Regions from separate parts of the Limnobacter thiooxidans genome, predicted to be linked through region 1. Evidence: predicted binding sites of a transcription regulator. Region 1 holds the regulator's gene; each other region holds the start of a gene.
The links. Region 1 encodes sigma-54, which starts transcription at its own class of promoters, with help from an activator protein. Its sites were predicted from a motif close to TGGCANGNAANCTGCTTT; they were not measured.

Region 2: RGQ30_RS09105 (CmpA/NrtA family ABC transporter substrate-binding protein) is a predicted target of sigma-54. The motif match lies at 1,593-1,610, and genes of this name have one in related genera.
Region 3: pqqA (pyrroloquinoline quinone precursor peptide PqqA) is a predicted target of sigma-54. The motif match lies at 1,175-1,192, and genes of this name have one in related genera.

The regions. Positions count from the first base shown of each region.
Region 1 is NZ_AP028947.1:363,591-366,832, forward strand. It holds gene hpf (ribosome hibernation-promoting factor, HPF/YfiA family) at 65-394, opposite strand; gene RGQ30_RS01625 (RNA polymerase factor sigma-54) at 436-1,956, opposite strand; gene lptB (LPS export ABC transporter ATP-binding protein) at 1,969-2,748, opposite strand; gene lptA (lipopolysaccharide transport periplasmic protein LptA) at 2,745-3,242, opposite strand, start outside.
Region 2 is NZ_AP028947.1:1,974,897-1,978,138, reverse strand. It holds gene ntrB (nitrate ABC transporter permease) at 1-94, opposite strand, end outside; gene RGQ30_RS09105 (CmpA/NrtA family ABC transporter substrate-binding protein) at 123-1,442, opposite strand; gene RGQ30_RS09100 (hypothetical protein) at 1,762-2,175, opposite strand; tRNA gene RGQ30_RS09095 (tRNA-Ser) at 2,267-2,356, shown strand; gene RGQ30_RS09090 (flavin-containing monooxygenase) at 2,431-3,242, opposite strand, start outside.
Region 3 is NZ_AP028947.1:1,030,760-1,034,001, reverse strand. It holds gene RGQ30_RS04710 (porin) at 1-1,025, shown strand, start outside; gene pqqA (pyrroloquinoline quinone precursor peptide PqqA) at 1,288-1,362, shown strand; gene pqqB (pyrroloquinoline quinone biosynthesis protein PqqB) at 1,434-2,366, shown strand; gene pqqC (pyrroloquinoline-quinone synthase PqqC) at 2,363-3,088, shown strand; gene pqqD (pyrroloquinoline quinone biosynthesis peptide chaperone PqqD) at 3,085-3,242, shown strand, end outside.

The sequences.
Region 1 (3,242 bases):
CGCCATAAAAACGGAAAAGGCGGATTGTTGTCCGCCTTTTGAATTTCCCTGAAATTACAGTGGTTTATTCAGCTTCTTCAACCACTTGGTGTTTCATGGGGGTGTGATTGTGATTGGTCACTTTGTCTTTGTGGCGAAGGACCTGGCGATCCAGTTTGTCGGCCAGCGCGTCAATTGCCGCATAGAGGTTTTCATGGCTTGCTTCTGCATGGATGTCTTTGCCGCGTACATGCAGCGTGACATCGGCCTTCTGAACCAGCTTGACCACTGAAATGGTCACCGATGCGTCAATCACATGGTCAAAATGCCTTTTCACCCGATCCAGTTTTTCAATTACGTAATTTCGAATTGCTGGGGTAACTTCCAGATGATGACCATTGATGTTCAAGTTCATAAAGGTATCTCCTTTCGTTGCTGCGGGGGAAGCTTTAGTTTTTAAAGCGACTTTCGCATGTTCACCGGGGGTATTTTCAGTGATTCCCGGTATTTAGCGACCGTGCGTCTTGCGACCACGATGCCCTGTTGACCGAGTAGTTCGGCGATTTGGCTGTCAGATATCGGCTGCTTGGCGTCCTCCGCAGAAATCAGTTGCTTGATGAGCGCACGGATGGCCGTGCTGGAAGCCTGCCCACCCGAGTCGGTGGAAACATGACTCCCGAAGAAATACTTTAGCTCAACCAACCCATAGGGCGTCAACATATATTTTTGCGTGGTAACCCTTGACACAGTCGATTCATGAAGACCGAGAAGGTCTGCAATTTCTCGCAAAACCAAGGGCTGCATGGCAATTTCACCATGGTTGAAGTAGCCAATCTGCCTTTCAACGATGGCCTGGCTGACTCGTAAAATAGTGTCAAATCGCTGCTGAACGTTTTTTAATAGCCAGCGGGCCTCTTGAAGTTGGGCGCTGAGTTGCGCACTTTGCCCTCGATGAGAGCGCAAAATAGAGGCATACATTTCATTGATTCGGATTTTTGGCATGACATCCGGGTTCAATTGCACATGCCATTGGCCGCTAAGTTTCTTGACAATTACGTCGGGAACTACATGGTCGTCGTCAATTCGGCGAAAGCGCGCGCCAGGAAATGGTTCAAGTGAACGAATGATCTGGTGGCAAACCTTCAGCACGTCTTCGTCCACGTTGAGTGCTTTTTTCAACTTGGTGAAGTCGCGTTGGGCGAGCAGTCCAAGGTGGTCGCGGATAATGGCCTGGCAGTTGCCGAGTAGTGAGGGCTGGCAGGTGATGTCGGACCTTTGGGCCAGTTGCAACAGCAGGCATTCGGAAGCATTGCGTGCGCCCACACCAGGTGGGTCAAAGCTTTGCAGCAGGCTCAGGGCCGCGCTGAGTTCTTCAAACTCCAGGTCGGGTTCGTCTTGCAGGGTTTCCCAAAGGTCTTCCAATTCAACGGTGAGGTAGCCGTCGTCACTCAGGTAGTCGATCAGCCACAGCACGAGGTTTTTGTCCCGTTCACTGGCTTGCGTCAGGCGCAACTGGTCGATCAGATGTTGGTGCAGGCTGCTGTCAGGCGCAGCAAGCTGCAGGCCTGGCTTTTCCTCATCGCCGTCGGCGTTGGCGCCGCTGTTGTCGCGCCAATCGCCTTCCCAATTGTCCTCAATCGAGTCAATGGTTTCACGCTGAACAATTTCTTCGCCCTGGTTGTCCTGTTCAGCCTGTTGGTCGCTGACGGGTTCAGGCGCTTTACGGGGGTCGGGTTCAGCCTCAAAGCTGTCGCCTTTGGGTTCGTGCAGTTCACCATTGCTGCTGTCCAGGCTCAGTGTGCGTTCGCCTTCCATCGCTTCTTCATCTGCCAGTTCTAGCAGCGGGTTTTCGGCAAGGGCCTGCTGGATTTCCTGCTGCAATTCAAGCGTGGACAGTTGTAACAGGCGAATGGACTGCTGTAGCTGAGGGGTTAGCGTGAGGTTTTGGGAAACTTTAAGCTGAAGTGATTGTTTCATGTTGATTCAGCTTTACATCCGGAAGTGTTCGCCAAGATATACACGGCGTACATCGTCATTTTTTACAATCTGCTCCGGGCTGCCCGAGGCCAATACCCGGCCCGCGCTGATGATGTAAGCGCGGTCGCAAATGCCCAGCGTTTCACGCACGTTGTGGTCAGTGATCAGCACACCGATACCCTTAGACTTCAAAAACGCGACGATGCGCTGAATCTCAAGCACTGCGATTGGGTCCACACCCGCGAACGGCTCATCCAGCAGAATGAAGCGGGGCTGGCTGCCCAAGGCCCGCGCAATTTCCAGGCGGCGGCGTTCGCCTCCAGAAAGAGATGCAGCGACTGAAGTTCGGATGTGCGTGATCTGCAAGTCATTCAACAGGTCTTCAACCGCCTGATCGATCGTTTTGTCCGTGGGCGGGTTGATTTCGAGCACGGCCCGAATATTTTCCTCGACCGTCAACTTCCTGAATACCGAGGCTTCCTGGGGCAGGTAGGACAGCCCGGCACGCGACCGCTCATGGATGGGTTTGAGGGTGATGTCCTGGCCTTCCAGGCAGATGTTTCCTTCGTCGGCGCTGACCAGCCCCACAATCATGTAAAAACAGGTGGTTTTACCTGCGCCGTTGGGGCCAAGTAGACCCACCACCTCTCCCGTGTCCACGTGCAGGGATACGTCTTCGATTACGCGTTTGCTTCGGTAAGCTTTGCGAAGGCTGTGCGCTTGAAGCCGACCTTGCCCGGTCAGAGTTTGAGCTGGCGTCGTGTTGGTGGTTTGCTTGACGGGGTTGCTCACTGCGCCTGTCCTTGTGTCTTGGGTTTGATCACTGCTTGAACCCGTGTTTTGCCCGCGCTGTTTGGCGCGCCCACCACATTCAAAAACTCAGTGTTTTGTTCGTAGGTGATTTTGCTGCCTGAAATGGATTCTGTTAGTTGACCATTGGCACTCTTTTCGATGCTGGCCTTGCCGGTCAGGGTGACAACGGATTTGTTGCCGTCAAACTCAATCATCTCGCCGGTGCCACTGATGAGCAGCACGTCGCTTTTGACTTGGGAGTCCCGCTGTTGTTTGAACCGGGCTGGGGATCCTTCAACCTTGGCCAGTTGATTGCCATCGGCTGTTTCAGTCAACGTTAGCTTTTCTCCGCGAATGACCAGGCTACCCCGGGTCAGCAACACATTGCCAGTGAACACGGTGACGTTGGACTTTTCGTTGTAAGTCATCTGGTTGGCGTCAATCGTTGTTGCTTGAAGCCTGTCGGCTTCCAGTCCATGGCCTGCTTGGCTGAA
Region 2 (3,242 bases), 1.6 Mb from region 1:
ATTTGAACTGCCTGAAGAATCGGGTTTCTACCAGCGGTTTGCTGCGCAGTTTGGGTGTTGCTTGAATGCGCTCTAGTGTGTCGGTGTTCATCATGATGATGGGTCCTTGTTGCATTAACTAATCAGGCTTTCATGGCCTTGATGGCGAGGCTGTCGAGATAAGCCTTCGGATTCTTGGGGTCAAACACCTTGCCGTCGAAGAATTTTTCGACTCCACGCGATGTGCTGGTTGGGATGTCTTTGGCTGCAATGCCCAATTCTTTTGCAGCAACACGCCACATGTCTTCGCGGTTCACTTTCTTGATCAGCGCGTTCGTGTCGAGTTTGCTTGGCAGGTAGCCCCAACGCTGGTTTTCAGTCAGGAACCAAAGGTCATGGCTTTGGAAAGGATACGAAGCCTGGTTTCTCCAGTATTTCATCAGGTGTTTGCTATTGCTTTCAATGCGGCCAGTGCCATAGTCGAAGTCGCCTTTGATACGCTCGATAATGTCGCCCACTGGTGCGTTGATCCACTTGCGCTGTGAACAGACACGTGCAACTTCATCCTTATTGGCAGGGTCATCACAATAAATCTGCGCTTCCATCACGGCTTTCAGAAGTGCCTTGGTTGCGTTGGGGTTTGCTTGCACATAATCGGCACGCAGGCTCAATGCTTTTTCCGGGTGGTTGTTCCACAACTCACCAGTAGTTACTGCCGTGTAACCAATTTTCTGGTGAATCAGTTGCAGGTTCCAGGGTTCACCTACGCAGAAGGTGTCCATGCTGCCCACTTTCATGTTCGCAACCATCTGGGGTGGAGGAACCACGATGGTGGACACGCTGCTGTTGGGGTCAATGCCAGCCGAGGCCATCCAGTAACGCAGCCACAGGTCGTGCGTGCCGCCCGGGAATGTCATTGCAGCATTCACCGCCTTGCCGCCGCCTTTCTTGGCCGCCAGTGCTGTTTTCAGTTCACTGGCATTGGTGCCCACCTTGAGGTCCAGGTATTCGTTGCTGACCGAAATGCCCTGTCCATCCAGGTTCAGGCGGCAAAGAATATTCATGGGCACCGGAATGTTGTTGGTGGTGATTGCACCTGTGGTCAGCAGGTAAGCCATGGGTGTGAGCAGGTGTGCACCATCAATGCCGTTGCCGGCTGAACCCAGTACCAGGTTGTCGCGGGTTGTGCCCCAGGAGGATTGCTTGAGCACCTCGACATCGGTCATGCCGTGCTTTTTGAAAAATCCTTTTTCCTCTGCGATGAACAGGGGTGCCGCATCGGACAGGGCGATGAATCCCAGTTTTACTTTCGTGGTTTCCAGCTTGCTGGATTGAGCCATCACAATGGACGGTGCACCAAAACCTGCGAGCAGGGTAGTGCCCCACACGGCGGCCGATTGTTTGATAAAAGTGCGGCGTGTTTCAGACAACTCTGGTTTGTTGTCGGTTGGTTTGTTGCTCATGTGGTGCATCCTCGAAAGTTCAACCCAAGAAAAAACGGCGTACATCACCAATCCTGCCTGGCAGGTAGAGGGATGGACGCCGTTGTCCAGTACTGCATTGTTTGATTTGTTGTGGCTTGGTCCGTCTTTGGCAAAAGCCTCATTCACCTATAAGCAGAATGCGTGCCAAGTCTTTGATTCGGTTTCTTCCACAGAAAACTGTAGTTTTAGGGAATTTAGAACGTCTGTTTTGGTGCGAAGACCAATTTTGGTGCGGCGCACCAAGCAAATCAGTGCGCCGTGTCTGGTGGAAGTGGTGCATGCACCGACTTGTATAGATTTAGTTGCGAAGAGCCCGAATGCCCGCCCAAGCGAAGAACAGGGCGTAAGCGAGGTCAATCAGACCGTATCCAGAATAGAAGAGTGCCAGCAAAGGATCGCTGTCCTGGAGCGCAGGCAGTGTGTCTGAGTTGGCCTGTATCCACACCACCCAGGTGTAAACATAAATGGCTTTTTCAAACGCAAACACAAAACACAGCGCTGGAAGGTTGTGCGCGTGCTTCGCTGCTGCCAGGTAGGCGAGCCCCCACACCATGACCATGAACGTGCCGAATTCCGAGAACACGTTGGGGGACAGGCTGTGAAAGGCGGTCTTCGTGAAAAACTCACTGGCAGCAAGCATGCCCAGCAGGTTTGTGAATCCTGCTGCTATGAAGCCCAGAAATACAAACCGGTTTCCTGCGGATTGATTCAATTTTGTCTCCTTTGTTGTTTTGTTGAATTTCGCATGCTACCTGAACTGGCGGCTGCATAGCTCGATGACACTGCGTTATACTTGCCGCCACGGAGAAGTGCGAGAGCGGCTGAATCGGCCTGACTCGAAATCAGGTAAGGGGGCAACCTCTTCGAGGGTTCGAATCCCTCCTTCTCCGCCACGACACACATTTGAAGTGAGCCCCAATGGGGCTCACGTTCACTGCACTGCTTTTTTCTCGCGATCCCCCAAGACCTAAGCTGCTTTTTTACCGGCCTTGTTCGACGACTGTATGACCACATCATAATCAGCCATATTGAAGTGGCTCAGTCGTTTTTTCAGGGTGGCGAGTGACCACGGCCAGGCTGCGAAGTTACGGCCGTTTTCGTCGAGGTAATAGCTTCTGCATCCACCGGCATTGAACACGGTGCCCTTCAGGTGTTTTTGCACTTTCTGATTGTGGGCCTCCAGTACCTCGGGTTTGATGGTGAGCTTGCTGATTGATTTGCTCTTGATCAGTTTCAAGCCATCAATGATGTAGTCCAGTTGCGTTTCGGCCAGGCCAATGAACGAGTCGTATACCAACACGTTGGGGCCCAGTACCAGGAAGGCATTGGGAACATCGCGCAGTGTTGCACCCAGGTACGCTTCTGGCGAGGTCTTTTTCCACAAGTCGGCAATTCGCTGGCCTTTGGCATCGATCACTTTTCTACCAATGGGCGGGTGCGACACATTGAAGCCGGTTCCCCAGATGATCACATCCACTTCATGCCGTTCGCCGTTGGCAGAAATGACGGTGTTGCCTTCGATTCGGGTCATTCCATGTGGAATAAGTTGGGTGTTGCTGGCCTGCAGGGCAGGGTAGTAGTTGTTGGCAAACAGGATTCGCTTGCAACCCAATGTGAAATCGGGTGTCACTGCTTCGCGCAGGGCTTTGTCCTTGATTTGTACCTTCAACAGTTGCTTGACTGCGGTGCTGACAGGCTCCAGCACGCTGGGGTTTCGCAAGCCGAAGTTGATCACATTCAGTGAGCCTGCCACAGCCTTGCGCCAGGTGCTTTGAATGA
Region 3 (3,242 bases), 670 kb from region 1:
GCGCGTTGGGTGTATGCGGGGGCACGGCCACCGGTCAAGATCGCACATCGATTCAGAACGGTCTATTGCCTGGTTTCGTGATTTTCTCTGCTTCGACAAAGCAAGCTGGATACGATCTGAAAGCAGTCATCTCCATTGATCCAGGTACAACTTTCACTGGTGCCGGTACTGGCACATCGGGACAACTGGTCGGTGACCAGCGCCGTGTATTCCTCCAATTCGGCAACGAATCCATGGGTACCATCAAGGCTGGTCGTGACATTGGTCTGTTCGGTCAGAACGCCATCTTGAATGACATGTCCTTGCTGGCTGTCGGTGGTGGTTCCGGTTTCAACGGCGCATTGAACACAACATTGGGTTCAATCGGTGCTGGCTACATCTACACTGAATTCCAACCACAGATTACTTACACCGCTCCTGCGATGGGTAACCTGAGCTTGTCCGCTGGTGTCTTCCAACCCAAGACACCACGTGGAGAAGCTGATTCTGCAGGCATCCAGGCCTTGGCCACATACAGCCTTGGCAACACAGGCAAACTGTGGGGCGCACTGATCAATCAATCACGTGACACCTTGGCAGCAACTGCACCAGGCGCAGGCAATCAGCAAAGCGACATCATGGGCTACGAAGTGGGTGGTGCGTTGAACTTCGGAAATCTTGGCTTGGTAGGTAACTATTTCTCCGGCGAAGGTTTAGGTACAACATTGATCGGTTTCGGCGGTGCTGACGCTCTGGGTCAAGAACGTGATTCTGATGGTTACCTGGTACAGGCAACCTACAAAGTCGGTAACACGAAGTTTGGTGTTAACTATGGTTCATCAAACCTGGATGCGACTCGTAACGACAACGCCATCATGCTGGATCAAACCAATCAGATGGTATTGGGCGTGTATCACAGCCTGACACCCAGCTTGACTCTTGCTGGTGAATACATCACACGCGAAGAAAAGTACCGCTTCGCTCCAGCAGGCACACCAAAAGGTGAAGAAAGCACCATCGCTGTAGGCGCAATCCTGTTCTTCTAATCGTTAACTACCCTCCGTTAGCGATTTTCCCAAGGCGTGAACTCAAAAGGTTCGCGCCTTTTTGCATTCTGTTTCAAACTGGAACAGTTTGAACATCTCCACAATCAGTTTTCCCTAACGCAAACGCCCTCAATCGAAAGACCCGATCACGGCACAGTAATTGCTATTTAACCCTTGAGGACGAACAAAGCGGCAAACGCCAGGTTCTTCACCAAGCCCATCGGGTTCTGGTGCATTTCAATAAAGCAAAGGAGGATTGATCATGCAGTGGACTACACCATCATTCGTTGACATGCGTTTCGGTTTCGAAATCACCATGTACATCGCCAACCGTTGATTTGACGGTTTGCAAGACCCCGAACAGCCGCTTGGCTGGCGGGGTTTTTTTTACCCCTGAAAAAAGCAATTATGAAAATCAAAGTTCTGGGTTCCGCAGCAGGCGGAGGGTTCCCTCAGTGGAACTGCAACTGCAGCAATTGTCAGGCTGTCCGGGCAAAAAAACCGGGCTATACCGCGCGCACGCAATCGTCGATCGCCATCTCGGACGGGTCGGCCAACTGGATTCTGGTCAACGCATCACCTGACATTCTGACCCAAATCAAGAACACACCGGAACTGCAACCCAATCGCAGCCCCAGAGACAGCGGCATTGCCGCCGTGATTCTGATGGACGCCCAAATTGACCACACCACCGGCCTGTTGATGATGCGCGAGGGTAAAAACCCCATGCGCCTGTACACAACCCCCGCCGTGTGGGAAGACCTCACCAATGGCCTGCCACTGGTGCCCACGCTGGGCTTTTATTGCGGCGTGAAATGGACACCCCTTTGTACCGAATGCGACGAGCCTTTTTCGATCAGCCCATTGGACAGCATTCGCATCAAATCCATTCCACTGGTCAGCAAGGCTCCGCCGTATTCACCAAGCCGTTATGCCCAGCGCCGTGGTGACAATATTGGCCTGTTGATTGAAGACCTGAACACCGGCAAGACAGTATTTTATGCACCCGGCCTGGGCGAAATCACGCCCGATATTCTGCCCTACATGCAGCAAGCCGATGTGTTGATGGTGGACGGCACGTTCTGGACCGAAGATGAAATGGTCACACAAGGGTTTTCGCAAAAAATGGCAGCTGACATGGGTCACCTGCCCCAAACCGACAAACCGGGCAAACGGGGGTCGGGCATGATCAGCCAGCTGCGTCAATTTGAGAAGCAACGCAAGGTGCTGATCCACATCAACAACACCAATCCGATTTTGAACGAGCACGGTGATGAATCTGCCGTGTTGGCGGAGAACGGCATCGAAGTGTCCTATGACGGCATGGAGATTCTTGCATGAGCAGCAACAAGCCCTGGAACAAAAAAGAATTTGAAGCCCGGTTGCGGGCCAAGGGTGACCGTTACCACATTCACCACCCCTTCAACATCGCCATGCGGGAAGGCAAACTGAGCCGGGAGCAACTTCGTGGGTGGGTCGCCAACCGTTTTTACTACCAGGTGTGTATTCCGCAGAAAGACGCAGCAGTCATGGCCAACTGTGATGACCGCGAAACACGCAGGCGTTGGGTGCAGCGCATTCTTGACCACGATGGCTGGGAAGGCAATGCCGGTGGCATTGAGGCCTGGGGCCGACTGGGTGAAGCTGTTGGCATTGACAAAGACAAACTGTGGGGCCAGGAACTGGTGTTGCCCGGTGTGCGGTTTGCAGTGGATGCCTACTTGAACTTCGCACGCCGTGCCCCTTGGCAGGAGGCCGTGTGTTCCTCGCTGACTGAAATGTTTGCACCGGAAATTCACAAGCAGCGTTTGAGCAATTGGCCCACCGACTACAAATGGGTTGCACCGGAAGGCCTGAATTATTTTCGATCCAGGATCAGCCTGGCACAGCGCGATGTCGAGCACGGGCTGGAGGTGACATTGAATCATTTCAAGACACGTGCCCAACAGGAACGCGCACTCGACATTCTGCAGTTTAAACTGGATGTGTTGTGGAGCATGTCGGACGCCATTGCGCTGGCCTATCCTGACAAGCCCGCCAAGGTGAAATCGAGCAAAAAATGAATACAAACACAAACTACAAATTGCCTGAACACCCCAAGCTGAACCGTCTGTTTCGTTTGCAATACGAAGAGGCGCAAAAAACCCACGTGCTGCTGTACCCGGAAGGCATGGTGAAACTGAACCAGTCGGCCAGCGAAATCCTGTTGCTGTGCGA